3 regions of the Sporosarcina sp. QA0331 genome follow, and region 1 is predicted to be linked to each of the others. Evidence: a T-box and tRNA genes for the amino acid it is inferred to sense, from the RefSeq annotation. Region 1 holds a T-box; the other regions hold tRNA genes.
What was found. A T-box is a leader RNA that pairs with one kind of tRNA and senses whether it is charged. The one in region 1 lies ahead of ileS (isoleucine--tRNA ligase), so its partner is inferred to be a tRNA-Ile.
Positions count from the first base shown of each region.

Region 2: it has a tRNA-Ile gene. The T-box ahead of ileS (isoleucine--tRNA ligase) is inferred to sense a tRNA for this amino acid. The anticodon was not compared.
Region 3: it has a tRNA-Ile gene. The T-box ahead of ileS (isoleucine--tRNA ligase) is inferred to sense a tRNA for this amino acid. The anticodon was not compared.

Region 1 covers NZ_CM147850.1:2,294,804-2,305,149, reverse strand. Annotated here, with positions in the region: gene AC0L13_RS11545 (PRC-barrel domain-containing protein) at 289-531, shown strand; gene AC0L13_RS11540 (YggS family pyridoxal phosphate-dependent enzyme) at 603-1,298, shown strand; gene AC0L13_RS11535 (cell division protein SepF) at 1,295-1,750, shown strand; gene AC0L13_RS11530 (YggT family protein) at 1,770-2,066, shown strand; gene AC0L13_RS11525 (YlmH family RNA-binding protein) at 2,123-2,899, shown strand; gene AC0L13_RS11520 (DivIVA domain-containing protein) at 2,994-3,500, shown strand; T-box leader at 3,558-3,771, shown strand; gene ileS (isoleucine--tRNA ligase) at 3,813-6,575, shown strand; gene lspA (signal peptidase II) at 6,715-7,191, shown strand; gene AC0L13_RS11505 (RluA family pseudouridine synthase) at 7,191-8,096, shown strand; gene pyrR (bifunctional pyr operon transcriptional regulator/uracil phosphoribosyltransferase PyrR) at 8,302-8,844, shown strand; gene AC0L13_RS11495 (uracil-xanthine permease family protein) at 8,864-10,159, shown strand; gene AC0L13_RS11490 (aspartate carbamoyltransferase catalytic subunit) at 10,312-10,346, shown strand, end outside.
Region 2 covers NZ_CM147850.1:1,444,365-1,454,710, reverse strand. Annotated here, with positions in the region: partial or broken gene AC0L13_RS07035 (FMN reductase) at 421-681, opposite strand; partial or broken gene AC0L13_RS07030 (LLM class flavin-dependent oxidoreductase) at 667-801, opposite strand; gene AC0L13_RS07025 (VOC family protein) at 855-1,205, opposite strand; gene AC0L13_RS07020 (cation:dicarboxylate symporter family transporter) at 1,402-2,682, opposite strand; gene AC0L13_RS07015 (response regulator) at 2,826-3,710, opposite strand; gene AC0L13_RS07010 (ATP-binding protein) at 3,692-4,987, opposite strand; gene AC0L13_RS07005 (hypothetical protein) at 5,844-6,194, opposite strand; tRNA gene AC0L13_RS07000 (tRNA-Glu) at 6,669-6,740, opposite strand; tRNA gene AC0L13_RS06995 (tRNA-Ser) at 6,755-6,845, opposite strand; tRNA gene AC0L13_RS06990 (tRNA-Asn) at 6,855-6,929, opposite strand; tRNA gene AC0L13_RS06985 (tRNA-Ile) at 6,933-7,009, opposite strand; tRNA gene AC0L13_RS06980 (tRNA-Gly) at 7,011-7,084, opposite strand; tRNA gene AC0L13_RS06975 (tRNA-Phe) at 7,091-7,166, opposite strand; tRNA gene AC0L13_RS06970 (tRNA-Asp) at 7,253-7,328, opposite strand; tRNA gene AC0L13_RS06965 (tRNA-Met) at 7,333-7,407, opposite strand; tRNA gene AC0L13_RS06960 (tRNA-Ser) at 7,467-7,559, opposite strand; tRNA gene AC0L13_RS06955 (tRNA-Ile) at 7,583-7,648, opposite strand; tRNA gene AC0L13_RS06950 (tRNA-Met) at 7,660-7,733, opposite strand; tRNA gene AC0L13_RS06945 (tRNA-Ala) at 7,757-7,832, opposite strand; tRNA gene AC0L13_RS06940 (tRNA-Arg) at 7,918-7,994, opposite strand; tRNA gene AC0L13_RS06935 (tRNA-Leu) at 8,051-8,132, opposite strand; tRNA gene AC0L13_RS06930 (tRNA-Lys) at 8,161-8,236, opposite strand; tRNA gene AC0L13_RS06925 (tRNA-Thr) at 8,243-8,318, opposite strand; tRNA gene AC0L13_RS06920 (tRNA-Val) at 8,344-8,419, opposite strand; rRNA gene rrf (5S ribosomal RNA) at 8,654-8,769, opposite strand; rRNA gene AC0L13_RS06910 (23S ribosomal RNA) at 8,857-10,346, opposite strand, start outside.
Region 3 covers NZ_CM147850.1:2,577,683-2,588,028, reverse strand. Annotated here, with positions in the region: rRNA gene AC0L13_RS13085 (16S ribosomal RNA) at 171-1,722, shown strand; rRNA gene AC0L13_RS13080 (23S ribosomal RNA) at 2,080-5,013, shown strand; rRNA gene rrf (5S ribosomal RNA) at 5,173-5,288, shown strand; tRNA gene AC0L13_RS13070 (tRNA-Val) at 5,528-5,603, shown strand; tRNA gene AC0L13_RS13065 (tRNA-Thr) at 5,626-5,701, shown strand; tRNA gene AC0L13_RS13060 (tRNA-Lys) at 5,708-5,783, shown strand; tRNA gene AC0L13_RS13055 (tRNA-Leu) at 5,814-5,895, shown strand; tRNA gene AC0L13_RS13050 (tRNA-Gly) at 5,903-5,977, shown strand; tRNA gene AC0L13_RS13045 (tRNA-Leu) at 5,986-6,074, shown strand; tRNA gene AC0L13_RS13040 (tRNA-Arg) at 6,092-6,168, shown strand; tRNA gene AC0L13_RS13035 (tRNA-Pro) at 6,184-6,260, shown strand; tRNA gene AC0L13_RS13030 (tRNA-Ala) at 6,272-6,347, shown strand; tRNA gene AC0L13_RS13025 (tRNA-Met) at 6,367-6,440, shown strand; tRNA gene AC0L13_RS13020 (tRNA-Ile) at 6,448-6,524, shown strand; tRNA gene AC0L13_RS13015 (tRNA-Ser) at 6,544-6,636, shown strand; tRNA gene AC0L13_RS13010 (tRNA-Met) at 6,837-6,911, shown strand; tRNA gene AC0L13_RS13005 (tRNA-Asp) at 6,915-6,990, shown strand; tRNA gene AC0L13_RS13000 (tRNA-Phe) at 7,077-7,152, shown strand; tRNA gene AC0L13_RS12995 (tRNA-Gly) at 7,159-7,229, shown strand; tRNA gene AC0L13_RS12990 (tRNA-Ile) at 7,234-7,307, shown strand; tRNA gene AC0L13_RS12985 (tRNA-Asn) at 7,314-7,388, shown strand; tRNA gene AC0L13_RS12980 (tRNA-Ser) at 7,398-7,488, shown strand; tRNA gene AC0L13_RS12975 (tRNA-Glu) at 7,497-7,568, shown strand; gene AC0L13_RS12970 (TraR/DksA C4-type zinc finger protein) at 8,059-8,808, opposite strand; gene AC0L13_RS12965 (1,4-dihydroxy-2-naphthoate polyprenyltransferase) at 8,977-9,888, opposite strand; gene AC0L13_RS12960 (isochorismate synthase) at 10,086-10,346, shown strand, end outside.

The sequences.
Region 1 (10,346 bases):
TTTATAAAAAGAATATTATTATGAATGCTCTGTTAAAATTAAGTAAAAAGGATGTAATTTGTTGATCGTAGCGTAAGGCGGCGACTTTAGCGAAAGCCGTTTCGAAGAACGGCTTTTGCGAGTAAAAGCGTAGCGTTACGAGCAGGGGGCGGATGCCTTAATTTCTGCAAAGTGCACAGAAATACGGCCAATCGGGCTCTTCGTTGTCCGATTGGCTCACCGCCCGCCCGCGGAAAGCGCCCGACTGAAGCGGAGATCAACTTTTGTTATTAAAAAGGAGGGAATGGCTTGCGTTTTTCGGATTTGCAGAAGAAAGAAGTGATTGAAGTGAAAAGGGGTTCTTTTTTAGGATTTGTACAGGACGCGACAATCGATATGAAAAACGGTAAAATTGACGTTCTTCAAATTGGCGGAGCAGAAAGGTCTCTATTTTTAGAATCAAAGATGAAGGATTTGAAGCAAATCAAGTATGATGATGTCCTCACCATCGGAAAAGACATCGTTTTAGTAGGCAAAAAGGTTGATAAATAAAGACTAATCATTGATATGTGTCCTTCCAATTGATACAATAAAGCAAAGTAAGCAGAAAAGTAGTGATTTCAATGGACACACTTCAACAACGTATGCAAAAAATAGAAGTAGAAATTCAAGCAGCATGTGATCGTTCAAATCGGAAACGTCAAGATGTAACGATCATTGCAGTGACAAAACAAGTATCGACCAACAGAGCCAAAGAAGTTATCGAACTCGGAATTACGGATCTCGGAGAAAACCGGCCGGAGGGACTGCTTGCAAAGCAGGAAGACATCCAATCAGAAAAACTAAACTGGCATTTCATCGGAAATGTACAAAGTAGAAAAGTGAAAGACATTATCGAGCAAGTTGATTTCCTTCATTCATTGGATCGTCTTAGTCTCGCAAAAGAAATTCAAAAACGCGCGACATCACCGGTCGATTGCTTCGTACAAGTGAATGTATCAGGGGAAGAATCTAAATCTGGGATAAATCCGGAGGAATTGGAGGATTTCATCCTTCAATTGGCCAATTATGATAAAATCCGAGTTGTAGGTTTAATGACCATGGCTCCATTCACTGAGGACGAAGAATGGATTCGAAAAATATTCCGTTCATTGCGCAGCCTTCGTGATCAAATCGCAGCAAAAAAAGTAGAACACGCGCCGTGCACACTATTATCAATGGGAATGTCGAATGACTATATAATCGCAATCGAAGAAGGCGCAACTCACGTTAGAATCGGAACTGCATTAGTCGGAACGGAGAGCGAGGGAGACGAATGAGCATAAAAAGACGATTTGAAAAATGGTTCTATCTTGATGAAGAAGAGGAATTCCAACAAGAGCAGCAGCCTGTCCGGGAGCAACAGCCTGTACAAGAACAGCAGCCGAGAAGAGTGGTTTCACGGAAACCGCAAGTGGCGGAGACACAGCAGCAACAGCCGGGAACTGTCGTCAGCTTACAAAGCATCCAGAAATCTTCAAAAGTTGTTCTTTTTGAACCGCGTGTCTATGCGGAAGCGCAGGACATTTCGGAGCATTTAAAGAATAAAAGAGCCGTTGTAGTCAATTTGCAAAGGATTGAGCGTGATCAAGGGATCCGCATCGTCGATTTCCTAAGCGGCACCGTCTATGCACTTGGCGGAGATATTCAACGGATTGGCACAGATATTTTCCTTTGCGTGCCGGAGAATGTGGAAGTGGCAGGAACCATTTCGGATTTTTTTGAAAGATAGAATTAGATGAGGTGTACAGATGGGATTAATAGATATAATTAACTTGATTTTTTCGCTCATTATAAGAGCAATAGATATATACTTAATACTCCTCATTATTTACATTTTAATGTCATGGGTACCTTCTACAAGGGAAACGAAGTTCGGCATCCTTTTAGGGAAAATTACCGAACCTTATTTAGGGTTTTTCCGTAAGTTCATCCCACCCCTTGGAATGATCGATATTTCACCGATCGTAGCTATCTTTGTATTGAACTACTTGATTTCTAGAGGTGTATATGAAGTTTATCGATTGATCATTACCTCACTCATGTGAGGTTTTTTCTATAAGGGACCCTTATATGAAAAGGGTTCTGTAAGGAGTCGTTAACAATGGATTCGATCATACAACATTTTAGAAAAGACGAGCAGCCTTTCATTGAAACAGTAATTGGTTGGACGCGTGAAGTCGAGGACACATATTCTCCGAAACTCACCGGCTTTCTTGACCCGAGACAAATTTTCATTTTAGAATCCATCGTCAGGAGTTCAGGTTTCCAATTCGGAGTCCATGGCGCATTCCTTGAGCCGGAACGACAACGGGCATTAATTTACCCGGATTATTATGAGCCGGAAGTTGAGGATTTCCAAGTTTCTGTTTTTGCAGTTAGATATCCTGCGAAATTTATGACACTGGAGCACCGGGATATTTTAGGTTCTCTCATGGCGCTTGGCATTGACCGTTCGAAATTTGGAGACATCCGCTTGGAAGGAGATGTCGCCCAATTCTCCGCTGCAGAGGAAATGAAAGATTATCTCATCGCCAATCTGACGTCTATCGGCAAATCGAAAGTCCGTGTTGAAGAACTCGATTCCACTGATGAACTGATTGTATCGGCAGAAACGTGGAAGGAAGAGCTCCATACTATTAGCTCACTGCGTCTTGACACGCTTGTCGCTTCATTAGTGAATTGTCCGCGACAAAAAGCTGTTGCGCTCATTCAAAATGATAAAGTGAAAGTGAATCATGTCGTCCGAGACCAGCAAGCGTTCGAAGTGAACGAATCAGATATTCTTTCAATCAGGGGATCTGGCCGTTTCAAAATCATGTCGATAGAAGGAAGGACCCGGAAAGACAAAATACGGTTGTTGATTGGTAGGTTAGAATGATTTTTCAGACAACCGACTTAAAAACTGCTGTCTTATCTGTTGATGGTATGTATAATAGGGGATAGAAGATTTACTCGAAAGGGAGGAACAGAAGATGGCATTGTCACCACTCGATATACATAACAAAGAATTCAGCCGCGGCTTCCGGGGTTATGATGAAGATGAAGTAAATGAGTTTCTAGAGCAGATCATGAAGGATTATGAAAACGTGCTGGAAGAGAACAAAGCATTGAAGAACAGTTTGAAGGAGACAAAAGACAAAGTTTCCCATTTCAATTCTATCGAAGAGACTTTGCAGAAATCGATTTTGATCGCCCAAGAAGCAGCTGAAGATGTAAGGCGGAATTCGATCCAGGAATCGAAACTGATCGTGAAAGAAGCGGAGAAGAATGCTGACCGTATTGTGAATGAAGCATTGTCGCGTGCTCGGAAGATTGCGATGGACATCGAAGACTTGAAAAAACAATCGAAAGTGTTCAGAAACCGATTCCGCATGCTAATTGAAGCCCAACTCGATATGATTAAAACGGACGATTGGGAAAAACTTCTTGAATATGAGCCGGATACGGAACTCCTGGAATCTGCAGCGGATGTAGAATGATTCGAAAGCTTGACATTTTGTCAACTTCAAACATATAATAATGACCATATAAGCAGGAAACAGGCGTTGAAAGAGAGAGTACTTTTCGAAATTCATGCAAAGCGAGCCGGGGGCGGTGGGAGCCCGGTCTGAATCGGAAACGAAAATCACTCCAGAGCCGGATTGACGAAAATCAATCCCGGATGCACCCCGTTATGGTGTTCTGAGAGGTAGTGTGATTTTTTACACTGCAACTAGGGTGGTAACGCGAGAACAATTCCTCGTCCCTTTATTAGGGACGGGGAATTTTTTATTTTTAAAGGAGGAAACATTATGGATTACAAAGACACATTGCTCATGCCGAAAACAGAATTTCCGATGCGTGGCAACTTGCCGAACAAAGAACCCGATATGCAAGCGAAATGGGAAGAAATGAACATCTATGAAAAAGTACAAAAACGTACAGAAGGACGCCCTTTCTTCGTTCTTCACGACGGACCTCCATATGCGAACGGCGACCTTCACATGGGCCACGCTCTTAACAAAGTGCTGAAAGATATGATCGTCCGCCATAAATCGATGACAGGCTTCCACGCACCTTATGTACCAGGCTGGGATACGCACGGTCTACCGATCGAGCAAGCTCTCGTCAACAAAGGTGTCAATCGAAAAGAGCTTACCGTCGCCGAATTCCGGAAAATGTGTGAGGAATATGCATATAGCCAAATCGATAGCCAACGTTCGCAATTTAAACGGATTGGCGTACGCGGCAATTGGGAAAATCCGTACATCACATTGAAACCTGAATTTGAAGCGAGACAAATTCAAGTGTTCGGTGAAATGGCCAAGAAAGGCTATATCTACAAAGGTCTGAAACCTGTTTACTGGTCACCTTCAAGTGAATCAGCGCTAGCTGAAGCGGAAATCGAATACAAAGATAAAAAATCGCCATCCATCTACGTTGCATTCCCGGTCAAAGATGGTCTCGGTGTTGTTGACGAGGATGTACGAATTGTTATCTGGACGACGACGCCTTGGACGATTCCTGCGAACCTCGGGATTTCGGTACATCCCGAATTCACTTACGTTATCGTCAATGTGGAAGGAAACAAGTTCCTCTTGGCAAAAGATCTCGTTGAGTTTGTTGCGAAAGAGATCGGTTGGGAAACATATGAAGTTGTTAAAGAACTAAAAGGTTCGGATCTGGATAGAGTAATTGCAAAGCACCCACTTTATGACCGCGATTCTCTTGTTATGCTAGGAGAGCATGTAACAGCGGAAGCTGGTACAGGATGCGTTCATACAGCACCTGGACATGGTGAAGACGACTTCTACGTTTCGAAACAATATGGAATCGATGCTTTGTCTCCGATCAATGACCGTGGTGTTATGACAGAGGAAGCTCCAGGCTTTGAAGGACTCTTTTATGAAGATGCAAATAAAGAAGTGACGAAACAATTGGATGAAGAAGGGGCTCTCTTGAAGCTTTCATTCATCACCCACTCGTATCCACATGACTGGCGTACAAAAAAACCTGTCATTTTCCGCGCGACAGCTCAATGGTTCGCTTCCATTGAATCATTCCGCGGTGAATTGCTTGAAGCGATTCGCAATACAAAATTCACTCCATCATGGGGTGAGACACGATTGTTCAATATGGTTCGCGACCGCGGTGACTGGTGTATTTCACGTCAACGTGTATGGGGTGTTCCGATTCCGGTGTTTTATGCTGAAAACGGCGAAGCGATCCTTACAGATGATACAATCGCACATGTTGCGGAATTGTTCCGTAAACACGGCTCAAATATTTGGTTTGAACGGGAAGCAAAAGAGTTGCTTCCAGAAGGCTTTACTCATGAAGGCAGCCCGAACGGCCAATTTACAAAAGAAACGGATATTATGGACGTTTGGTTTGATTCCGGCTCAACACATCAAGGTGTGTTAGTTGAAAGAGACGATCTAGTCTACCCAGCAGATTTGTATTTGGAAGGCTCAGACCAATACCGTGGTTGGTTTAACTCGTCCTTGACGACAAGTGTTGCCATCAATGGTATTGCACCATATAAAGGGCTATTAAGCCACGGCTTCACGTTGGATGGTGAAGGGCGTAAAATGAGTAAGTCGCTAGGCAACGTCATCGTGCCGTCGAAAGTGATGAATCAGCTAGGTGCTGATATCCTTCGTCTATGGGTATCATCCGTCGATTATACGGCAGATGTGCGTGTATCTGATTCCAACTTCAAGCAAGTGTCGGAAGTATATCGTAAGATCCGAAATACTTTACGCTTCTTGCACGGTAACGTAGCGGATTTCAATCCTGCTGCCGACCGTGTTGCGTTCGAAGATATGCGTCCGATCGACCAATACGTTTATGTGAAGTTGCAAGATTTAATCAAAGATGTGCTTGAGGCTTATGAGAAGTATGAGTTTGCTGGCGTATATCACGCAGTGAACAACTTCTGTACAGGTGAATTGAGCTCCTTCTACCTAGATATTGCGAAAGATGTCGTTTATATCGAAGGCGTCGATCATCCACACCGCCGTGCGATGCAGACTGTTATGTACGATTCACTTCTTGCCCTGTTGAAGTTATTGACACCAGTCATCCCTCATACGACGGATGAATTATGGGCTTACCTTGAGCATGTCGAAGAGGAGAGCGTCCAGTTGACAGATATGCCTCAAGCGGAAGATCTTGGAGAGGCTGCTAATGCACTTCGTGAGCGTTTCAGCCGTTTGATGCTCGTTCGTGACGATGTATTGAAGGCGCTTGAAGAAGCTCGGAATGCTAAAGTAATCGGTAAATCGCTTGAGGCGAAAGTGACTGTCGCATTGCCTGAAAAGATGGCTGGCATTTTGGCAGCAGACGATATCGATTATGCTCAATTCTTCATCGTTTCCAAGTTCGAGGAAAGTGAAGAAGGCAAATTGGGCTCTGAGGCGTTACAGCTCGATAATGCTACTGTCCTCGTTGAAAAAGCGGATGGTGAAAAATGTGATCGCTGCTGGACGATTTCTGAAACCGTCGGTAACGATGCAGATCATCCAACACTCTGCTCACGTTGCGCGGATGTAGTGAAAAAATATTATTCATAAGCATTTTGGTAAAGGCTGTTTGCAACTGTGGCTGAGTCCCGGTTGCAACAGTCTTTTCTTTTTAGATGCACGCCGATTTCATGATTGATATCATTTTGTGGTAAAATGGAGCAGAAACTGTCGGACGGGGGTTTTTGGATTGGTACTATATTATGGATTGGCTATCGTTTTAATTTTGCTTGATCAACTGACAAAATGGCTTGTTGTACAAAACATGAATCTTGGGGAACGAATCCCAATCGCCGAACCTTATTTGGCACTCCTCTCGCATCGGAATAAAGGGGCGGCATGGGGCATGCTGGAAGGGCAAATGTGGCTGTTTTATATCGTTACGTTACTAGTTGTAGGCGGCATCATTTACTTTTTCCATAAGGAAGCGAAAGGCAGCAAGCTTTTAAGTATCAGCCTTATGTTTTTATTAGGCGGAGCACTCGGAAACTTCATCGATCGGGTAATTCGGAAAGAAGTGGTCGATTTTGTGGATGTCCTGATTCCGATCATTAATTATGAATTCCCTATCTTCAACGTAGCAGATGCTGCTTTGACTGTAGGAGTCGTCCTCATGATCCTTCATGTTTTTGTGGATGAAAAAAAGAATAAGAAAAAGGTGGCATAATGGAACCATTTGAAATAGTAATTACAGAAGAGCATGGAAGTGGCAGAATCGATAAAGTTCTGTCGGATGCCAATGCTGATTGGTCCCGTACTCAAATCCAGCAATGGGTGAAAGACGGAGCAGTTCTCGTAAATGAAGGAACTGTAAAATCGAATTATAAAGTAAAAGTTGGGGACGTCATCCAAGTGATGGTGCCTGAACTTGAGGAGCTTGACATCGTAGCAGAAGATTTAGACTTGGATATCGTCTATGAGGATGTCGATGTCCTTGTAGTGAATAAACCTCGCGGAATGGTAGTCCATCCGGCGCCTGGACATGCGACAGGCACTCTTGTAAATGGCTTGATGCATCAAGTGAAGGACCTTTCAGGTATTAATGGCATCATGCGTCCCGGAATTGTTCATCGAATTGACAAAGACACATCAGGTTTGCTAATGGTTGCGAAAAATGATCAGGCACATGTATCACTCGTCGATCAACTCGTCGAGAAATCGGTGACGCGCGTTTATACAGCGCTTGTTCACGGCCATATCCCTCATGATCAAGGGACGATTGACGCACCGATCGGCAGAGATTCGAAAGATCGGCAAAGTATGACCGTTATTGATAAAGGGAAGCACGCCGTTACGCACTTCAAAGTGTTAGATCGATTTGGTGATTTTACGTTAGTGGAATGCCGTCTTGAAACAGGCAGGACACACCAAATTCGAGTGCATATGAAATATATCGGCTATCCGCTTGCGGGAGATCCGAAATATGGACCGAAGAAGACAATAGACTTCAACGGTCAAGCATTGCATGCCGGCACAATCGGCTTCAAGCACCCGCGAACTGGAGAATATTTGGAGTTCACACAACCATTGCCGGAAGACTTCGAAGAATTATTGAAAAAATTGCGTTCATAAAATCGTTGACAAAGCGAAAGTGGACAACTATACTAAACTAAGAAATTGAATAGCGACACCTTTAAAGTCAGTCCAGAGAGGCTGGGAAGGTTGCACGGAAGTACAGTGGGATAGCTGCGCGCTAATCTCCAGTACGTTTTTTCTGCACGTATACCCCCTGCCATCTAGGCAGGGGGTTTTCTAATTTTACTAAGGAGGAATAATCATGACAGAAAAAGCAATCATTCTTGACGAACAGGCAATTTCCCGTGCGGTGACAAGAATCGCGTACGAGATTATTGAAAAGAATAAAGGAATCGATGAATGCATCCTTGTCGGCATTAAAACAAGAGGTGCCGTACTTGCGAAACGACTTGCGGATAGAATTAAGCAAATTGAAGGAAAACCGATACTGACTGGTGAGTTGGATATTACTTTATACAGAGATGATCTTCAATTGAAACATGAAAATAAGGAACCTCTCGTCCAACAAGTCGACATCCAACACGATGTGTCGGAAAAGAAAGTGATCCTCGTCGATGATGTCCTTTATACAGGTAGAACGGTGAGAGCGGCGATGGATGCAGTTATCGATCTTGGAAGACCCGCTGCAATCCAGCTTGCTGTCCTCGTTGACCGTGGACACCGCGAATTGCCTATACGGCCAGATTTTATCGGAAAAAACATCCCGACATCAAGTGAAGAGCGCGTAGTCGTCAATGTCATGGAAGAAGATGGTTCGGACGGCGTAGCAATCTACTCAAAATAAAACCGGAGACAGGTGAGAAATGATGAATGACAACAAAGTGTTAGACGTACTCGATAAGCCGGCTCCGGGAAGATGGCTCGCCCTCAGTTTGCAGCATATGTTTGCAATGTTTGGATCGACTATCCTTGTGCCGCAATTGGTCGGTTTAAGCCCGGCAATCGCTTTACTCACAAGCGGACTTGCGACGATCATTTTTATCCTTGTCACGCGATTCAAAGTTCCCGCCTACTTAGGTTCATCGTTCGCTTTCATTGCGCCGATTCAAGTGGCGACTAGCACAGGCGGCATCGGAAGCGCGATGATCGGCAGCATGTTTGTCGCCCTTGTATATGCGCTCGTATCGTTGTTGATCTGGACGACGGGTTCCGGTTGGATTATGAAATTTCTTCCGCCAGTCGTAGTCGGACCAGTCATCATGGTTATCGGATTAGCGCTGGCACCGACGGCAGTGAGTATGGCAAGTACGATTCAAGTGGATGGCGAGGCGCAATACAATCTACTTCATTTCTCTGCCGCAATTGTCACATTGGCAGCAGCGATCATCTGCCTCATGTTCTTTAGAGGGGTTATCAGTTTGATGCCTGTCCTGATCGGAATAATCGTCGGTTACATATATTCTGCGGCAATCGGAATATTGGATTTCACAAAAGTGCACGAAGCTGACTGGTTTGAAGTTCCGGAATTCTTGATTCCTGGATTAGATTATGAGTTTGTCGTTACACCGGCGTTGTTAGCAATCATGGTTCCGATATCAATCGTTACGATTTCGGAGCATATCGGTCACCAGCTCGTTCTCGGCCGTGTTGTCAATAAAGATTTCATTAGAGACCCTGGTTTGAACAGGTCATTGTTAGGAGACGGGCTTGGAACACTACTTAGTGGATTCATCGGAGGCCCACCGAAAACGACTTACGGCGAAAACATCGGAGTCATGGCGATTACACGTGTCTATAGCGTCTATGTCATTATCGGTGCAGCGGTATTCGCAATATTGTTCTCCTTCATCGGGAAACTGATGGCGATTATTGCAACGATCCCTCAAGCGGTGCTTGGCGGAATATCGATATTGCTGTTTGGAATCATCGCTTCATCCGGATTAAGGATGCTCGTCGATCACAAAGTAGATTTTGGACAGCAACGGAATCTCGTTATCGCTTCAGTCATTCTCGTCATTGGGATCGGCGGTGCTTCCATCCATATTAGTGAAACGTTCCAAGTTGGAGGAATGGCGCTCGCTGCAATCGTCGGTGTACTACTGAATCTCATCTTGCCGGGTAGGTCGAATAATAGCTTGGCAGATAGTCCAATTGAATAGGAAGACCTTTTAACATTGTACTGAGAGACAAGGAAAGGTTCAGTTGACGGACAGTCATTCAAAAATGGATGACGGTTGTTCAGTCATGCCCAACTGGCCTTTCCATGAAGTGGAAAGGCTATTTTTTATCCAATCGAAAGGGGATTTTCAAAATGAAAAACCTATTATCAATGAAGGACCTAACAAT
Region 2 (10,346 bases), 850 kb from region 1:
TTTTACTGTTTGTTAGTAATACTTTATATTATATACATACCCATCTTTCCACTTCTATCAACCTTTATTTCTAAGAAATTTATCAATCATTCCACTCGTAACACCACGGATAGTCTATAACACCTATTATCGTTTTTTTGTTAGGCTGTTTGACCCTATCGAAAAGTGGGTATATAAGCCATAGAGGGGTGAGTGTCATAAAAGCATTATATTTATTGGAAATTGAAATTCAAAAATTACAGAGGGATGTCATGAGATGTCCTGATAGATTAAGATCAATTATATATTCTGATATACGGTTGCTTAAAAATGCAATCGAGCTTTGCAACAATGAAAGTAATGAAATGTATTGTTAAACGAAAATAAGGATGGCATTTACCTTCGACTTTACTAAGGTTAATGCCATCCTTATATATATCATTAAAAGTCATATTCTTCGTCTTTTTTCGCACGGATGAACTCATAAGCTTCGACTGTCATAACCGTATCTTCGACTAACCGGTCTAAACGGAAAAGAATATCATCATTCACGATTTCTTTACGTGAAAAATCTTTCTCCTCAATAAATACAAACGTTAGAACGTTGTGAGCTTTCATATACGCTAAAATTGGTTTTAATTGTTGCTCGACCATTAAATAATGCTTGGCTGTACCGGCTGTCACAATTGTGATTTCAACCTTGCTAGTTGCTTGTGCAATAGCACCAAGCACGACAGTATGGGCTTGTGTTGTAAAGTATGTTTGATGACTTTCTCCGACGCCAAACACATCAATCCCTGCTTGTTCTGCCAATTTGCTCGCTAATCAATGAAGAAACAGCGGACGCCCGTACTATACTGGCGATCCGCTGTTTATTATTTCTCCCAAATCTCAATCCATCTTCCTTCTGGATCAGAAATCCAAACAAATGTCCCATACTCACTTTTTTCAGGTTCTTTTACAAGTGGTACTCCAATTTTCTCGAAGTGCTCCAGCCACCCCTCAATGTTTTCGACTTGGAAATTAAACATAACGGGCTGTTCTACTGGAAAATAACTACTCCCCTCTTCGAAAAGAGAAAATACCGTTTCGTTATCTGCATCCGGTTTTATAATACTGCCATTCCAATCATTCATTGAAATCTGAAGTGTTTCTTCATACCATTTTTTTAATACATATATATCCTTAGATCTCAAAAAGACCCCACCAAAACCTCTAATTTTCATTTTACTAACCCCTATTCATAAATAATGTATACCTGCTGCTTTGTTTGCATCACCCGCCGCAATCTCACTTGTATTTCCATTGTACTTATCGAATAACGTAAATACAACTTCCTAACAATCAAACAAAGAACGACCGGAAACATTGATATAACAAAGTTTCCAGTCGTTCTTTTGTATTTAATTACTGCTTGTACAATTAAATTGATTCACCAACCGGGTCCACCGGTGTATGTTTGCTATTGTCTTCTGTTCGGAAGCGACCTTCCCACTTAGCCATAACCACTGTAGCCAATGCATTCCCAAGAACGTTAACTACTGTACGTCCCATATCGAGCAGTCGGTCAACACCAGCGATGAATGCAAGTCCTTCTAAAGGAATTCCTACTGTGCCAAGCGTTGCAAGCAATACTACGAAGGAAACGCCAGGTACACCAGCAATACCATTAGAAGTAACCATCAGTACTAAAACTAATGTGACCTGTTCCATAACGCTCAAATCGATGCCATACATTTGGGCGATAAAGATCGCTGCAAGTGCCTGGTATAATGTCGAGCCATCCAAGTTGAAGGAGTAACCTGTAGGTATAACAAACGACACGATGTCTTTCGGAGAACCGAATTTCTGCATTTTCTCCATAAGCTTCGGCAAAACAGTTTCAGAACTGGATGTCGAATAAGCTAAAATAAGTTCATCTTTCAACAGTTTAATAATGCTGAAGATACTTGAACCAACAATCTTCGCAATTCCGCCTAGTATGACGATGACAAAGAAAATCATAGTTGCGTACACAAGAATCATCAATTTACCGAGCGGCACTAATGATTCGAGTCCAAATTTCGAAACAGTTACACCGATCAAACCAAATACACCGATCGGAGCAAATTTCATAATCAGGTTTGTTACCCAGAACATCGCATCTGCAGTACCTTGGAAAAAGGCAAGTACAGGCTTTCCACGTTCCCCAATGGAAGCGACTCCTAATCCGAATAATACGGAGAAAAAGATAACTGCAAGCATATCAGCCGATGCCATCGACTGAATAATGTTGCTTGGAACGATGCCGACTAGGACATCCATAAATCCTTCGTTTTGGACACTTTCAGTCGTTTGGACATATGAGTCAATATCGCCTTTTGCCAATGTCGACATATCAATGCCTTCACCTGGTTTGAAAATATTTGCTGCAGATAAACCAACGATAATCGCGACTAATGAAACAACTTGGAAATAGATCATTGTCTTTCCGCCAAGTTTGCCTAATTGTTTCAAATCGCCAGTACCTGCAACCCCAACGATCAACGTCGAGACGATGATTGGCACAACAATCATTTTAATCATATTAATAAAGATTGTACCTAGCGGCTGTAAATACGTTTCTATTCCGGGGTGGCCATAAAAGATTGCCCCAACGATAATCCCTGCTATTAATCCGATAAGTATTTGATAAGCTAATGGAATTCTAAATTTCTTTTTCATCTAGTTGCCTCCCTCTTTTGCCATTGAAAGCGTTTTCTTCACTTTCATTAGTGTAAGGAGGTCTTACTGAATCCTACAAAATCCGACAAATCATAGAAACATTTTTTCCGACTGTCGAATGTTCATAAAAATCGGTCATACTGTTAAAGCTTCGTATACATTTCTTCCGTTTCAATATAAAGCACTTGCAGGAACTTCTTAATATTGATTTTCACGCGGGCGGGTGTTGGAAGATCTTCTTCGATTTGCTTCATGCGGAGGCGTATGTCCTGGAAGTCAAAATAGCGTGGTGCATAATATTCGAATTGAGGCGATGTATAATCGACAACTCCCATTGATGCTAAGTTGTTGACTGCTGCGACGATTGTTCGTCGAATCCGCTGTTCAATCGCTTTACTTTCTTTCGCAACATCGACATTTTGCATTCCTCGAGCAACCGACTCATACAAATCTTTTAAATGGGGCAATAGCGCTATCCGATCTTGGCGGTTCATTAGAATCTCCATAATCGCCACGATGTCATCGCTTCCCGTTTCACCGATAATTCCCATATCATTCAAAATGGATCGAACGATATCATTAACACTTTTTCGTTTTGGTTGTTCTAAAGGTGCGCCGATATTCGCGAGCGAGTCACGAATCGTTTGCAACGATTTTTGAAGTTGATAGTTCTCCTTCGTCTTCATTAAAATACTGCGCACTTCCACACGATTAATCGGCTTATGAATAAAGAACTCTACACCTTTTTCATATGCTTCGCCGACCATTTCCTTATTTTCAATTTGAGAAATCATGATGAATTGCCCTTGGAAACCTTGATTTCTCAATTGCTCCATCGTTTCAATCCCATCAAGTGCAGGCATGAGGAAGTCGATCAATACGACGTCCGGTTGTGTAGAAAGAACGGGCGTAATTGCTTTCAACCCAGTTTCTGCATCGCCAGCCACATAACCAAGCCCTTCTTCATTAATAATTTGCTCCAGCATCCGCCGGCATGCTAAATCATCATCTACGATGAAATAACGCACGTTTCATCACCTTCCTTTCGAATAATATGAGAAGGGATCCGAATTTGAAAGATCGTTCCTTCTTCTGGTGTTTCAATCTGGATTTCCCCCCGCAGCATTTGAATGATTTGTTTAACGTGGGAAAGGCCGATGCCTGTTGCCGCCACTCCTTGTTCATTAAACTTCGTCGTGTACCCCGGTTCAAATAGAATAGGGATATCCTCTTTTCGAATGCCTTTACCTGTGTCCTGGATCTTAATCCATAGATTATCCGCTTCCTCAGTCACTTGAAAGGCAACAATACCCGTGGTAGCGATCGACTCAACGGCATTGGCTGTCAAGTTATTCAATAACGCCAAAAGCGGGATATGCTGATTCGTTTCAAAATCAACCATCATCTTTAAACGGAAATCGACCTTGCGTTTCAATAAGTCGCTATATCTACGATTCGATGTGATAACGATATCAAACAGATCGGATAATAAAAAGCGCTCCGTACTCGTTTCTTTCGTAATTGCAGACAATCCTGACAGTATGCGTTGAGAGTCTTTTTTCACTTCATGGATTTCTTGTGCAATGGCAAGTGCCTGCACACTTAAGTCATGCAATTCGTTTTGTTTTAATTTCCGATACAAATCATGGCTTGCAGCTGTCACTTGCTCAATATGATTCATCGACTTCTGTAAATAAAGCGACTCCGCATACAAATTCGAACCAATTCCAAGCATTTCCTTCATGCGCTTTTTTTGCTCAGACAACATGAAAGAACTATATAATCCTACGACAAAAAAACTACGAAGTGTGGCCACGCCGCCTAGCAACACCCAATCTTTCCACATGAGGGCTTCACGGTTCAGCAACCATATGCGCATGACATTTTCTACACCGTTGCCTATAAACTCAAACAGTACCGCAAATGCCCCTAACAAAAGCGGTGCCGACCGGTAGTTGTCAAGACGAACGATATGGAAGCCTAACGTAAAGACAATATAATACAACAAGACAGGCAAATGATTTCGGAAGCTTTCCAAGAAAGTCGCAGGCGTCGCCGTCATATCAAAGCTGACTCGGAAGACAACGACAGTCAAGCCTGTAACTAGACCTGTCAACAGTAAAGAGCCTGCAGGTCGTATGAGGAGAAGCAGAAAAAAAGTAATCGTGCCTAAACTGAAACGGAATGTCTCTCCGTAGAACGGAATAAGTTTTAACTCCCCTGCGGCCGCTGTCAGCAAAGCAGTCAATAATAAAGCCGCCGCATCTATTTTATAATCTTTTTGGGTTACATGCTTAGGTAACATACAATATCTCCTGTGATTAAAATTAATCTTCTAGAGAAATTATAGCACGACAAATAATTAATCGTTTTTTAACGTACTATGTTAAAAAGAAAAAGCGATACAACTGTGACTATCCTTGATTCCATTATTTATTTAGAAAGTATAGAGATTCTATAGTAGTTGCCTCTTCTCTCGAACACTTCTACAAAAAAAAAGGTGGCCGTAAAAGCTTAATACCAACGTTTACGGCCACTTTTATCTTCTAATTGTTGTTAGATTCGATATACAAGTTTACCAATATCATCTAAATTACCACGTATCGCTAGACGGCGATCATGCAATATCAGAAGAAGAAGCATTCCCATTATCACACCCAAACGATGCCTGTCCGGGTCAAGCGCACCAGTACTACGGGATATTCTAGGGAAGGTAAAGCATCGAGCCGAGTAGCGGTTAAAGCGGAAGAGAGGTCATTTGTAATGAGCATTTCCGATGAAATCCAGGTTACATCATCGGAAGTAGGAACCGCTTGGATCCACGGCGGTATGTCAAAACTAGTATGCCATAAGCGCCTCAAGAGACCATACACTACACTCAACGATAGCAGATGCCACCATAAATCACGATCATGCATCAATATAGGTAGGATCTATGCCAATCGTACCGCCAGCAGCCCCGTACAATTTGACGACTCCAAGGAGAATACAACCGAAAGCTACGATTACAGCCAAAGTTTTCTGTAATTAAAGAGTGTTTCCAGGCTGCTCTCGGTAGTAAATTTTGCCGCCAAGAGCTTCAGGCCATCTTGCCTTTACGTAACCTGCCAAGGCGATTGGAAGAAAGATTCCTATACCAAAAAAGGAATATAATCAAATACCTACTCAAATATCCAGATATCTGCGGCACCAGCCTCTTGATCCTTAATAATTGCCGCTGGACCAAGAATTGTGCTAATAACAGCATCGGCACGAGCAATCCTGTACACCATCCATATAGGCAAAGCTACAATCCACGCAGGAAGCCTCTCACCCAATGGCCTGCAAAACGCTATTGCCAACGCTATACCATTTGCTGCAAGAACTGCAGTGACATCGTTAATTATTCGCCAACTCGGTTCACCCATTTGCTCAGTCGGCAGGAACAGACCAAAAGTCCAAATGATTTTAATTAGTAAATATGGCGTAACTGCTAAGGCTGCTCCATAGCCACTAATTCGCCTCAACTTCATTTATCTTGAATCATTCGGATGTTTCGTTACTGTAATGACAACCACTCTCCCGTATTATCTATTATTACTAATCCCTTCAGCTATTCTGAGTGACCAATAGGAATCTAATTGAATAGGACTGTTTAGCAAATAGTATAGTACTGATAATAGTGTGTGATTGTCTTGTAGCCACATGAAAAACTATGCCCTTCATTTAATCAATAGAATTATAACCTATCAGTCAGAAATTCCTTACACTTTTCATTCCGTATACCTTTATTTAATAGTGGTGGAAGCACAAAGCAAAATCCGACTTCCTCATTTGATCTTGTTAGGACTTGCCTGAACACCAACGGCACTATGGAACGACTTGCTGATATGAATTCATGTACAGGATAGCTAGTTCAAAAATCCTGTTATTTTAGACAGGCTTGGATGGAAAAAAAAATATCCTATCAAGTTTATGAATAACTTGATAGGATATTTTTTATTGTATGACCCCTACGGGATTCGAACCCGTGTTACCGCCGTGAAAGGGCGGTGTCTTAACCGCTTGACCAAGGGGCCAACTGATGAACTTATGGCGGAGAAGGAGGGATTCGAACCCTCGCACCGCTTTCGCGACCTACGCCCTTAGCAGGGGCGCCTCTTGAGCCTCTTGAGTACTTCCCCGTATAAAATTGGCTCCGCAGGTAGGACTCGAACCTACGACCGATCGGTTAACAGCCGATTGCTCTACCACTGAGCTACTGCGGAATATGGTGGGCCTAAGTGGACTCGAACCACCGACCTCACGCTTATCAGGCGTGCGCTCTAACCAGCTGAGCTATAGGCCCATGGAGCGGGTGAAGGGAATCGAACCCTCATCATCAGCTTGGAAGGCTGAGGTTTTACCACTAAACTACACCCGCAAGGAATGGTGGCTCAGGACGGAATCGAACCGCCGACACAAGGATTTTCAGTCCTTTGCTCTACCGACTGAGCTACTGAGCCACATTGACATAGAAAGCTGATAATTTCTATAGAGTTACTTAGAAATCCGCAATCATCAAATCGTAAATACTATGTAATGAAATAAATGGCGGTCCCGACCGGGATCGAACCGGCGATCTCCTGCGTGACAGGCAGGCATGTTAACCGCTACACCACGGGACCATTTTGGTTGCGGGGGCAGGATTTGAACCTGCGACCTTCGGGTTATGAGCCCGACGAGCTGCCACTGCTCCACCCCGCGATAATGTTAGTTGTAGGAACTATAAATCTTACGTAAATTGTATGTTTGTTTTAAAATAATGGCGGAGGAAGAGGGATTCGAACCCCCGCGGGCTTTAACACCCCTGTCGGTTTTCAAGACCGATCCCTTCAGCCAGGCTTGGGTATTCCTCCGTGAAAAATATAGATACTGATGAATTTCACAAGATTTGAACCTGTGATTAGACGGTTATAGGCCGACTGCTCTACCAACCGAGCTAAAAGCACTATAAGATGGCGGCAGAGGGGATCGAACCCCCGACCTTACGGGTATGAACCGTACGCTCTAGCCAGCTGAGCTACGCCGCCAGAATCTTGATATAAGCGTTTATTGGTGGAGCCTAGCGGGATCGAACCGCTGACCTCCTGCGTGCAAGGCAGGCGCTCTCCCAGCTGAGCTAAGGCCCCATGAATTGATTGGGATTCAGGATTTATTCGAACCTGCGCCCCCTTGGTCCCTACCAAGCTGAGCTACTTCTCGAAATAATGTAAATGGCGCGCCCGACAGGAGTCGAACCCATAACCTTCTGATCCGTAGTCAGACGCTCTATCCAATTGAGCTACGGGCGCTATATAACGTAATAACTGATTCCGAGAATTAGAAATAAATCGTACTGCATTGAGAGTGCGGGTGAAGGGAGTCGAACCCCCACGCCTTACGGCACTAGATCCTAAGTCTAGCGTGTCTGCCAGTTCCACCACACCCGCATATCATATAAAAGTCAAACAGTAAAAATGGTGAGCCATGCAGGATTCGAACCTGCGACCCTCTGATTAAAAGTCAGATGCTCTACCGACTGAGCTAATGGCTCAAAATGTGGTGCCGGCGAAAGGACTTGAACCCTCAACCTACTGATTACAAGTCAGTTGCTCTACCAATTGAGCTACACAGGCACATAATACGTAAATTAAAACGATATGGTGGAGGATGACGGGTTCGAACCGCCGACCCCCTGCTTGTAAGGCAGGTGCTCTCCCAGCTGAGCTAATCCTCCATGTTTAAAGTGTGATAAGCTGCGCATCTCTTTGTCAGCTTCATTCACTCACTCGGTCACGTACTGAAGTACGCTCCCTCTTTCCTTCAATCGCTTCCGCGACCTGCTTGCTTCTCCCACTTTAAACGGAGAGTCGCAATAAGCTTCTCATCACTGCATCATCTTCGCACGTTCAGTTAAGTACACTTGTACAGTCCTATTCGTCTTCGACTAGCTTATGTAATGAATTGGTTAGCCCGGCGACGTCCTACTCTCACAGGGGGAAGCCCCCTACTACCATCGGCGCTGAAGAGCTTAACTTCCGTGTTCGGTATGGGAACGGGTGTGACCTCTTCGCCTTCGTCACCAGACTATGTATGAACGATGCTTGTTCGTTCAAAACCGGATAAAACCAACATTGTTGCTGAACTCAAGTTCAACCGTACTTCTTAACTGATAAGGTTAAGTCCTCGATCGATTAGTATCCGTCAGCTGCACGTGTCGCCACGCTTCCACCCCGGACCTATCCACCTCATCTTCTTTGAGGGATCTTACTTACAAATGTAATGGGAAATCTCATCTTGAGGGGGGCTTCATGCTTAGATGCTTTCAGCATTTATCCCGTCCACACATAGCTACCCAGCGATGCCTTTGGCAAGACAACTGGTACACCAGCGGTGTGTCCATCCCGGTCCTCTCGTACTAAGGACAGCTCCTCTCAAATTTCCTGCGCCCGCGACGGATAGGGACCGAACTGTCTCACGACGTTCTGAACCCAGCTCGCGTACCGCTTTAATGGGCGAACAGCCCAACCCTTGGGACCGACTACAGCCCCAGGATGCGATGAGCCGACATCGAGGTGCCAAACCTCCCCGTCGATGTGGACTCTTGGGGGAGATAAGCCTGTTATCCCCGGGGTAGCTTTTATCCGTTGAGCGATGGCCCTTCCATGCGGAACCACCGGATCACTAAGCCCGTCTTTCGACCCTGCTCGACTTGTAGGTCTCGCAGTCAAGCTCCCTTATGCCTTTGCACTCTACGAATGATGTCCAACCATTCTGAGGGAACCTTTGGGCGCCTCCGTTACACTTTAGGAGGCGACCGCCCCAGTCAAACTGCCCACCTGACACTGTCTCCTGCCCGGATCACGGGCAAGGGTTAGAAGTCCAATACAGCCAGGGTAGTATCCCACCATTGCCTCCTCCGAAGCTGGCGCTCCGGATTCCAAGGCTCCTACCTATCCTGTACAGGCTGCACCGGAATTCAATATCAGGCTACAGTAAAGCTCCACGGGGTCTTTCCGTCCTGTCGCGGGTAATGCGCATCTTCACGCATATTATAATTTCACCGAGTCTCTCGTTGAGACAGTGCCCAGATCGTTACGCCTTTCGTGCGGGTCGGAACTTACCCGACAAGGAATTTCGCTACCTTAGGACCGTTATAGTTACGGCCGCCGTTTACTGGGGCTTCAATTCGAAGCTTCGCTTGCGCTGACCTCTCCTCTTAACCTTCCAGCACCGGGCAGGCGTCAGCCCCTATACGTCACCTTACGGTTTTGCAGAGACCTGTGTTTTTGCTAAACAGTCGCCTGGGCCTATTCACTGCGGCTCTCTCGGGCTTTAACACCCTACCAGAGCACCCCTTCTCCCGAAGTTACGGGGTCATTTTGCCGAGTTCCTTAACGAGAGTTCTCTCGATCACCTTAGGATTCTCTCCTCGCCTACCTGTGTCGGTTTGCGGTACGGGCACCTCCCGCCTCGCTAGAGGCTTTTCTTGGCAGTGTGAAATCAGGGACTCCGGGGACAATTCCCCTTGCCATCACAGCTCAATGTTATAGGAACGGGATTTGCCTCGTTCCACACCTCACTGCTTGGACGCGCATGACCAACAGCGCGCTCACCCTATCCTTCTGCGTCCCCCCATTGCTGATAACGGCGGGGAGGTGGTA
Region 3 (10,346 bases), 280 kb from region 1:
AGTCGCCGCAAAAAGCGAACGACAATGAACCTTGAAAACTGAACAGCAAAACGTCAACAAATAAAGTCTCATAGCCGACCCCGTCGGTGAAGAGACAAAACGAATCTCCGGATTCAAAATTGACATCTTAAATGATGCCGGCAAGAAACTCGAGCTACTCGAATTTCTCTATTATGGAGAGTTTGATCCTGGCTCAGGACGAACGCTGGCGGCGTGCCTAATACATGCAAGTCGAGCGGATTGAAGGGAGCTTGCTCCCTGATATTAGCGGCGGACGGGTGAGTAACACGTGGGCAACCTGCCCTGCAGATGGGGATAACTCCGGGAAACCGGGGCTAATACCGAATAATCGGTTCTTCCGCATGGAAGAACTCTGAAAGACGGTTTCGGCTGTCACTGCAGGATGGGCCCGCGGCGCATTAGCTAGTTGGTGGGGTAACGGCCTACCAAGGCGACGATGCGTAGCCGACCTGAGAGGGTGATCGGCCACACTGGGACTGAGACACGGCCCAGACTCCTACGGGAGGCAGCAGTAGGGAATCTTCCACAATGGACGAAAGTCTGATGGAGCAACGCCGCGTGAGCGAAGAAGGTTTTCGGATCGTAAAGCTCTGTTGCGAGGGAAGAACAAGTACGGGAGTAACTGCCCGTACCTTGACGGTACCTCGTCAGAAAGCCACGGCTAACTACGTGCCAGCAGCCGCGGTAATACGTAGGTGGCAAGCGTTGTCCGGAATTATTGGGCGTAAAGCGCGCGCAGGCGGTCCTTTAAGTCTGATGTGAAAGCCCACGGCTCAACCGTGGAGGGTCATTGGAAACTGGAGGACTTGAGTACAGAAGAGGAAAGCGGAATTCCACGTGTAGCGGTGAAATGCGTAGAGATGTGGAGGAACACCAGTGGCGAAGGCGGCTTTCTGGTCTGTAACTGACGCTGAGGCGCGAAAGCGTGGGGAGCAAACAGGATTAGATACCCTGGTAGTCCACGCCGTAAACGATGAGTGCTAAGTGTTAGGGGGTTTCCGCCCCTTAGTGCTGCAGCTAACGCATTAAGCACTCCGCCTGGGGAGTACGGCCGCAAGGCTGAAACTCAAAGGAATTGACGGGGACCCGCACAAGCGGTGGAGCATGTGGTTTAATTCGAAGCAACGCGAAGAACCTTACCAGGTCTTGACATCCCGCTGACCGGTGTAGAGATACGCCTTTCCCTTCGGGGACAGCGGTGACAGGTGGTGCATGGTTGTCGTCAGCTCGTGTCGTGAGATGTTGGGTTAAGTCCCGCAACGAGCGCAACCCTTGATCTTAGTTGCCAGCATTCAGTTGGGCACTCTAAGGTGACTGCCGGTGACAAACCGGAGGAAGGTGGGGATGACGTCAAATCATCATGCCCCTTATGACCTGGGCTACACACGTGCTACAATGGACGGTACAAAGGGCTGCGAACCCGCGAGGGGGAGCCAATCCCATAAAACCGTTCCCAGTTCGGATTGCAGGCTGCAACTCGCCTGCATGAAGCCGGAATCGCTAGTAATCGTGGATCAGCATGCCACGGTGAATACGTTCCCGGGTCTTGTACACACCGCCCGTCACACCACGAGAGTTTGTAACACCCGAAGTCGGTGGGGTAACCCTTACGGGAGCCAGCCGCCGAAGGTGGGACAGATGATTGGGGTGAAGTCGTAACAAGGTAGCCGTATCGGAAGGTGCGGCTGGATCACCTCCTTTCTAAGGATAATTACGGAATATGAACCTCCGGTTCATACGTTGACGTTTTGCGTTCAGTTTTGAAGGTTCATCTTCTGATGACCTTTCAAAACCTTGTTCTTTGAAAACTGGATAAAACGACATTGAAGCAACAAAACATCAAGTAATCAACCGAGTCGATCACTTTTGTGATTGAACAATACTTTTTTAACGAGTAGATTGTGTGCTTATCGCTAAGTACCACTACTCACCCGAGGATTGCGAGAAGCGAGCAGGACGAGGAAGCGACCGAACGAGGACCGGAGCGTGCTTACGCACGTGAGGACCGGAGTGAAGGAGCTGACAAAGTAATGCGAAGCTTATCGAAATCCGTATAAAGGTTAAGTTAGAAAGGGCGCACGGCGGATGCCTTGGCACTAGGAGCCTATGAAGGACGGCACTAACACCGATATGCTTCGGGGAGCTGTAAGTAAGCTGTGATCCGAAGATTTCCGAATGGGGAAACCCACTGCCCGTAATGGGGCAGTACGTTCACGTGAATACATAGCGTGAACGAGGCACACCCGGAGAACTGAAACATCTAAGTACCCGGAGGAAGAGAAAGAAACATCGATTCCCTTAGTAGCGGCGAGCGAAACGGGAAGAGCCCAAACCAGGAAGCTTGCTTCCTGGGGTTGTAGGACACTCTATACGGAGTTACAAAGGGACGGATTAGACGAAGCGGCCTGGAAAGGTCCGCCATAGCGGGTAAAAGCCCCGTAGTCGAAAGTTCGTCCTCTCCAGAGTGGATCCTGAGTACGGCGGAACACGTGAAATTCCGTCGGAATCCGGGAGGACCATCTCCCAAGGCTAAATACTCCCTAGTGACCGATAGTGAACCAGTACCGTGAGGGAAAGGTGAAAAGCACCCCGGAAGGGGAGTGAAAGAGAACCTGAAACCGTGTGCCTACAAGTTGTCAGAGCCCGTTAATGGGTGATGGCGTGCCTTTTGTAGAATGAACCGGCGAGTTACGATTCCATGCAAGGTTAAGCAGCGAATGCGGAGCCGCAGCGAAAGCGAGTCTGAATAGGGCGAATGAGTATGGGGTCGTAGACCCGAAACCAGGTGATCTACCCATGTCCAGGGTGAAGGTAAGGTAACACTTACTGGAGGCCCGAACCCACGTACGTTGAAAAGTGCGGGGATGAGGTGTGGGTAGCGGTGAAATTCCAATCGAACCTGGAGATAGCTGGTTCTCTCCGAAATAGCTTTAGGGCTAGCCTCAAACGAAAGAATCTCGGAGGTAGAGCACTGTTTGGACTAGGGGCCCATCCCGGGTTACCGAATTCAGACAAACTCCGAATGCCGATGATTTATGTTTGGGAGTCAGACTGCGGGTGATAAGATCCGTAGTCGAGAGGGAAACAGCCCAGACCGCCAGTTAAGGTCCCCAAGTATCCGTTGAGTGGAAAAGGATGTGGCGCTGCCCAGACAACCAGGATGTTGGCTTAGAAGCAGCCACCATTTAAAGAGTGCGTAATAGCTCACTGGTCGAGTGGCGCTGCGCCGAAAATGTACCGGGGCTAAACGGATCACCGAAACTGCGGATTGACACCTTTGGTGTCAGTGGTAGGAGAGCGTTCCAAGGGCGTCGAAGCCAGATCGTAAGGACTGGTGGAGCGCTTGGAAGTGAGAATGCCGGTATGAGTAGCGAAAGAAGGGTGAGAATCCCTTCCACCGAATGCCTAAGGTTTCCTGAGGAAGGCTCGTCCGCTCAGGGTTAGTCGGGACCTAAGTCGAGGCCGAAAGGCGTAGACGATGGATAACAGGTTGATATTCCTGTACCACCTCCCCGCCGTTATCAGCAATGGGGGGACGCAGAAGGATAGGGTGAGCGCGCTGTTGGTCATGCGCGTCTAAGCAGTGAGGTGTGGAACGAGGAAAATCCCGTTCCTATAACATTGAGCTGTGATGGCAAGGGGAATTATCCCTGGAGTCCCTGATTTCACACTGCCAAGAAAAGCCTCTAGCGAGGCGGGAGGTGCCCGTACCGCAAACCGACACAGGTAGGCGAGGAGAGAATCCTAAGGTGATCGAGAGAACTCTCGTTAAGGAACTCGGCAAAATGACCCCGTAACTTCGGGAGAAGGGGTGCTCTGGTAGGGTGTTAAAGCCCGAGAGAGCCGCAGTGAATAGGCCCAGGCGACTGTTTAGCAAAAACACAGGTCTCTGCAAAACCGTAAGGTGACGTATAGGGGCTGACGCCTGCCCGGTGCTGGAAGGTTAAGAGGAGAGGTCAGCGCAAGCGAAGCTTCGAATTGAAGCCCCAGTAAACGGCGGCCGTAACTATAACGGTCCTAAGGTAGCGAAATTCCTTGTCGGGTAAGTTCCGACCCGCACGAAAGGCGTAACGATCTGGGCACTGTCTCAACGAGAGACTCGGTGAAATTATAATATGCGTGAAGATGCGCATTACCCGCGACAGGACGGAAAGACCCCGTGGAGCTTTACTGTAGCCTGATATTGAATTCCGGTGCAGCCTGTACAGGATAGGTAGGAGCCTTGGAATCCGGAGCGCCAGCTTCGGAGGAGGCAATGGTGGGATACTACCCTGGCTGTATTGGACTTCTAACCCTTGCCCGTGATCCGGGCAGGAGACAGTGTCAGGTGGGCAGTTTGACTGGGGCGGTCGCCTCCTAAAGTGTAACGGAGGCGCCCAAAGGTTCCCTCAGAATGGTTGGACATCATTCGTAGAGTGCAAAGGCATAAGGGAGCTTGACTGCGAGACCTACAAGTCGAGCAGGGTCGAAAGACGGGCTTAGTGATCCGGTGGTTCCGCATGGAAGGGCCATCGCTCAACGGATAAAAGCTACCCCGGGGATAACAGGCTTATCTCCCCCAAGAGTCCACATCGACGGGGAGGTTTGGCACCTCGATGTCGGCTCATCGCATCCTGGGGCTGTAGTCGGTCCCAAGGGTTGGGCTGTTCGCCCATTAAAGCGGTACGCGAGCTGGGTTCAGAACGTCGTGAGACAGTTCGGTCCCTATCCGTCGCGGGCGCAGGAAATTTGAGAGGAGCTGTCCTTAGTACGAGAGGACCGGGATGGACACACCGCTGGTGTACCAGTTGTCTTGCCAAAGGCATCGCTGGGTAGCTATGTGTGGACGGGATAAATGCTGAAAGCATCTAAGCATGAAGCCCCCCTCAAGATGAGATTTCCCATTACATTTGTAAGTAAGATCCCTCAAAGAAGATGAGGTGGATAGGTCCGGGGTGGAAGCGTGGCGACACGTGCAGCTGACGGATACTAATCGATCGAGGACTTAACCTTATCAGTTAAAAAAGTACGGTTGAACTTGAGTTCAGCAACAATGTTGGTTTTATCCGGTTTTGAACGAATAAGTGTCGTTCGAAAAAGTTTTTTAAAAAAAGACTTGTAATTATCATCAGAATTGGTATAATCAATATTGTCGATTGAAAGACAATCTAGTCTGGTGACGACGGCGAAGAGGTCACACCCGTTCCCATACCGAACACGGAAGTTAAGCTCTTCAGCGCCGATGGTAGTAGGGGGCTTCCCCCTGTGAGAGTAGGACGTCGCCGGGCTAACCAATTCAATTCATTACATATGCAAGTTGACGACGAGAAGAATTGTACAAGCATACATAACTGATCGAATGAAGCTGATGCAGTAATGAGAAACTTATTGCGACTCTCGGTTTAAAGTGGGAGAAGCAAGCAGGTCGCGAAAGCGATTGAAGGAAAGAGGGAGCGTACTTCAGTACGTGACCGAGTGAGTGAATGAAGCTGACAAAGAGATGCGCAGCTTATCACACTTTAAATATGGAGGATTAGCTCAGCTGGGAGAGCACCTGCCTTACAAGCAGGGGGTCGGCGGTTCGAACCCGTCATCCTCCACCATACATTACAAACTTATGATTTTGCCGGTGTAGCTCAATTGGTAGAGCAACTGACTTGTAATCAGTAGGTTGAGGGTTCAAGTCCTTTCGCCGGCACCACTTTTTGAGCCATTAGCTCAGTCGGTAGAGCATCTGACTTTTAATCAGAGGGTCGCAGGTTCGAATCCTGCATGGCTCACCATTTCTTGACTCTCTGTCTTGATATGAATATGCGGGTGTGGTGGAACTGGCAGACACGCTAGACTTAGGATCTAGTGCCGTAAGGCGTGGGGGTTCGACTCCCTTCACCCGCACTTCAATGCGGAAGTAGTTCAGTGGTAGAATACGACCTTGCCAAGGTCGGGGTCGCGGGTTCGAATCCCGTCTTCCGCTCCATATGATTTGCCGGGGTGGCGGAACTGGCAGACGCACAGGACTTAAAATCCTGCGGTAGGTGACTACCGTACCGGTTCGATTCCGGTTCTCGGCACCATAAATTAATTATATATTGCGCCCGTAGCTCAATTGGATAGAGCATCTGACTACGGATCAGAAGGTTGTGGATTCGAATTCTTCCGGGCGCGCCATTCATTCTTGAAAAACGGGAAGTAGCTCAGCTTGGTAGAGCACTTGGTTTGGGACCAAGGGGTCGCAGGTTCGAATCCTGTCTTCCCGACCACTTCTTATAATGGGGCCTTAGCTCAGCTGGGAGAGCGCCTGCCTTGCACGCAGGAGGTCAGCGGTTCGATCCCGCTAGGCTCCACCATTATACTAATACTTTTCCTGGCGGCGTAGCTCAGCTGGCTAGAGCGTACGGTTCATACCCGTAAGGTCGGGGGTTCGATCCCCTCTGCCGCCATCCTAAAGGACCTTTAGCTCAGTTGGTTAGAGCAGACGGCTCATAACCGTCCGGTCGCAGGTTCGAGTCCTGCAAGGTCCACCACTATTTGAATAGTTATCACGGAGGAATACCCAAGCCTGGCTGAAGGGATCGGTCTTGAAAACCGACAGGGGTGTTAAAGCCCGCGGGGGTTCGAATCCCTCTTCCTCCGCCATTTATTTCAAAAGTGCAATAGTGGCTCCTTGGAAAACTAATTATGTAGGAATAATAAATCCTACAACTCACATTATCGCGGGGTGGAGCAAATTTCATCACGCAGAATGAGATTTGTGTAATTTCCTAAAAGGAAATTACAGCTAAGTCCCAAAACAAAACAATATGCGTAGGATTTGAAATTCTTACAACTCACATTATCGCGGGGTGGAGCAGTGGTAGCTCGTCGGGCTCATAACCCGAAGGTCGCAGGTTCAAATCCTGCCCCCGCAACCAAATGGTCCCGTGGTGTAGCGGTTAACATGCCTGCCTGTCACGCAGGAGATCGCCGGTTCGATCCCGGTCGGGACCGCCATTTATTTCCTTACATAGTATTTATGATTTGATGATTGCATATTTCTAAGTGACTCTATAGAAATTACCAGTTTTCCAAGTCAATGTGGCTCAGTAGCTCAGTCGGTAGAGCAAAGGACTGAAAATCCTTGTGTCGGCGGTTCGATTCCGTCCTGAGCCACCATTCCTTGCGGGTGTAGTTTAGTGGTAAAACCTCAGCCTTCCAAGCTGATGATGAGGGTTCGATTCCCTTCACCCGCTTCATGGGCCTATAGCTCAGCTGGTTAGAGCGCACGCCTGATAAGCGTGAGGTCGGTGGTTCGAGTCCACTTAGGCCCATCATATTCCGCAGTAGCTCAGTGGTAGAGCAATCGGCTGTTAACCGATCGGTCGTAGGTTCGAGTCCTACCTGCGGAGCCAATTTTATACGGGGAAGTACTCAAGTGGCTCAAGAGGCGCCCCTGCTAAGGGCGTAGGTCGCGAAAGCGGCGCGAGGGTTCGAATCCCTCCTTCTCCGCCATAAGAATTGGCCCCTTGGTCAAGCGGTTAAGACACCGCCCTTTCACGGCGGTAACACGGGTTCGAATCCCGTAGGGGTCATACAGATGGACTGCTTACGAAGTCCTCACATAAACAGGTGATGAAAAATTATTCATTTTTCATCACCTGTTTTTCTATTGTTAGAAATCCTTTCAAGGTTTATTGAACAGGATTATGGAAGAATGGGGGATACCCACGCATAACTGCTGCGAAGAGCACATAAACCTCGTTAAATGCTCATAAATGTTATGTAAGGCACATAACCTTAGGGAATGGCGCATAAAGTCTAATATCGGCTCATAATCTTTGTTAGAGAAGCATAACGTTGTAGAACTACGCATAACAAGATGTATATATCATCTTGTTGTTTATGCGCGATTTTACGATGTTATGCGTCATTATTTCGCTTTATGCGTAATTCCTAGAATTTATGCGTAGTTATTTCACTTTATGCGTATTTATGCTGTATACACACTTTTTCTTTATCGTGAGAAATCCTTTTTTAAAAAACTGCTGCAGAAAGTCGATATCTGCAGCAGTTTTCGTTTTCTTAGTTATCTCCCGTGTAGCTGTCTCTTTGATGATAGGGAATATCCCCGAGAGGTGATTCCATTCCTTCCTCGTCCAATTCTCCTTCATATTCTTCAGACATCTCTGACCGTACAAAGCCTCTTGTTTCCCCAGTGATATCGGTACTGACAAACTCTTCTATCTCTTCCGTTGCACCATCCATCAGTTCATTATCATATAGGGTATTATAATCATCATGATCCCCTGTGAAATCAGAAGGTGTTTCAGATGTACCGAATTTAGCTATTTCCTGAAAGCTGTCTTCACTGTCTCTTTCATTGTGATCTCTATCAGCGGCTTCTCTTCTGTCTGCGAAAGTGTTAGGGTTGGCCATGAGCAATACGTCCTCTTCTGATGGTCGATCGTTCGGGACATCACGTTCCGGTGAATGATCTATGCAGTATGTCGTGTAAGGAAGTACTTCTAACCTTTCGTACGGAATTTCAGTTTTACACACTTCACAATATCCGTATGTGCCGTTAGTCAAAGCAGCTAAAGCATGCTCCACTTTATCGGATTCATCGCCCGCATGGACATGTAAGGCCAGATCCTTTTGTCTTTCAAATAACTCTGTGCCCATATCTCCCGGATGATTATCGTAAGTTGATAATTCCCCTATTTCTTCTCTTGCGGAGTCTCTAATATCCGTTTCACTTTCTGTTTTTTGTAATTGTGATTTCATTTCCAAAAGACTTTTCTTCAGCATTGATTTCTGTTCAGCTGTTAACATGTTCAGCACATCCTTTTATGTTAGTTGTATTAGTATGGTCGGTGTCCAATCACTTCATAGCAATGAAAGCTTTGTATCTTCTCAATTCCTTTTGAAGCGATGAACTAAACATGGAATACAAATACAGAAAAAAATGGACCCGCCAAATTGGCAAGTCCACAGTTGTGCTTATAGGATATGGCCGATTAGGATGCTGATCCCTAATAATAAACCAAATAATGTGTTTGTGACAGCTGTATTCTTCATTGCTGGCATTACTTCCAATGGAAGTTGGTAAGCACGGAAGGTAGCGATAGCTTTCATCGGTTTTCGAACGCTTAGAAAAACGAGCAATGCCCATGGTGTCACATATCCGAAAACGATGAGTATGATAATCCAGCTATACGACACGATAAAGAAGGAAGCGAGGATTGTAATTGCTTTGGATCTTCCTACAAGGATCGCTAATGTCTTCCTGCCGCCTTCCTTATCACCCTCTAAATCGCGGATGTTGTTGGACATCATTATGGCAGCGACGAGAAGCATACTTGGAATGGAAATGAGCACAGCATCAGTCGTCACTTCACCTGTCTGAATATAGAAGGCGATTAATATCAGCAGCATTCCCATTACAACACCGGATACAAGCTCTCCAAAAGGTGTGTAAGCGATCGGAAGAGGACCACCGGTATACAAGTAACCGATCAGCATTGAAACGGCTCCAACGAGGGCAAGTGTCCATGACGTTTCCATACAAATATAAATTCCGATGAGAACGGACACTGCGTACAATGCAAGTGCAATGTTCAATACTGTTTTCGGTTTGACGCCATTCCGAACAATCGTGCCGCCAATTCCAACCGAGTTTTCATTGTCCAATCCACGTTTGAAGTCATAATACTCATTGAACATATTTGTAGCCATTTGAATGAAAAGGCTGGCAATGAGCATAGCTAAAAATAAAGGAAAATGAAGTTTTCCGTGAGTTAAAGCAATCATCGTCCCTAGGAAAACCGGAGCGAAAGCCGCAGTCAAAGTATGTGGTCTAGTAAGCTGCCACCATATTCGCCATCCGGAATCAGCTTTAATAGTATGTTGCAATGTATTCTCTCCTATCCTTGTGTTTCCGTTATCCATTGTACTCCAAAACGTCTGAAAGAGGTATCCTTGTTTGCATTATCTATGCGAGATTGAGGAAATTCCGGTATAATGGAACTAAGAAACTCATTCTTCTACAAAAAAAATAGTAAGTGTTTCAATTGGCAAGACGATGGATTGAAGATGAAGGAGAGAAAACGATGGGTCACAAGATGACGGATGTACGTGAAATGCAAAAAGTGGTGATATCTCCAAGTACACGCTTCTTCACGGAAACTGTCGAAGTGGGAAGGATATCACCCTTATCTTTTTTTGAAGCGGGTGCTTCTCAGTACAAAGACAAACGATTTTATTGGCAAAATGCGGACAAGACATTGACGCTTGTCGGGATAGGACATGCCTATACGTTGGCGAACGGTAAAACCGATGGCCGTTTTAAAGACATATCGGAGCAATGGAAA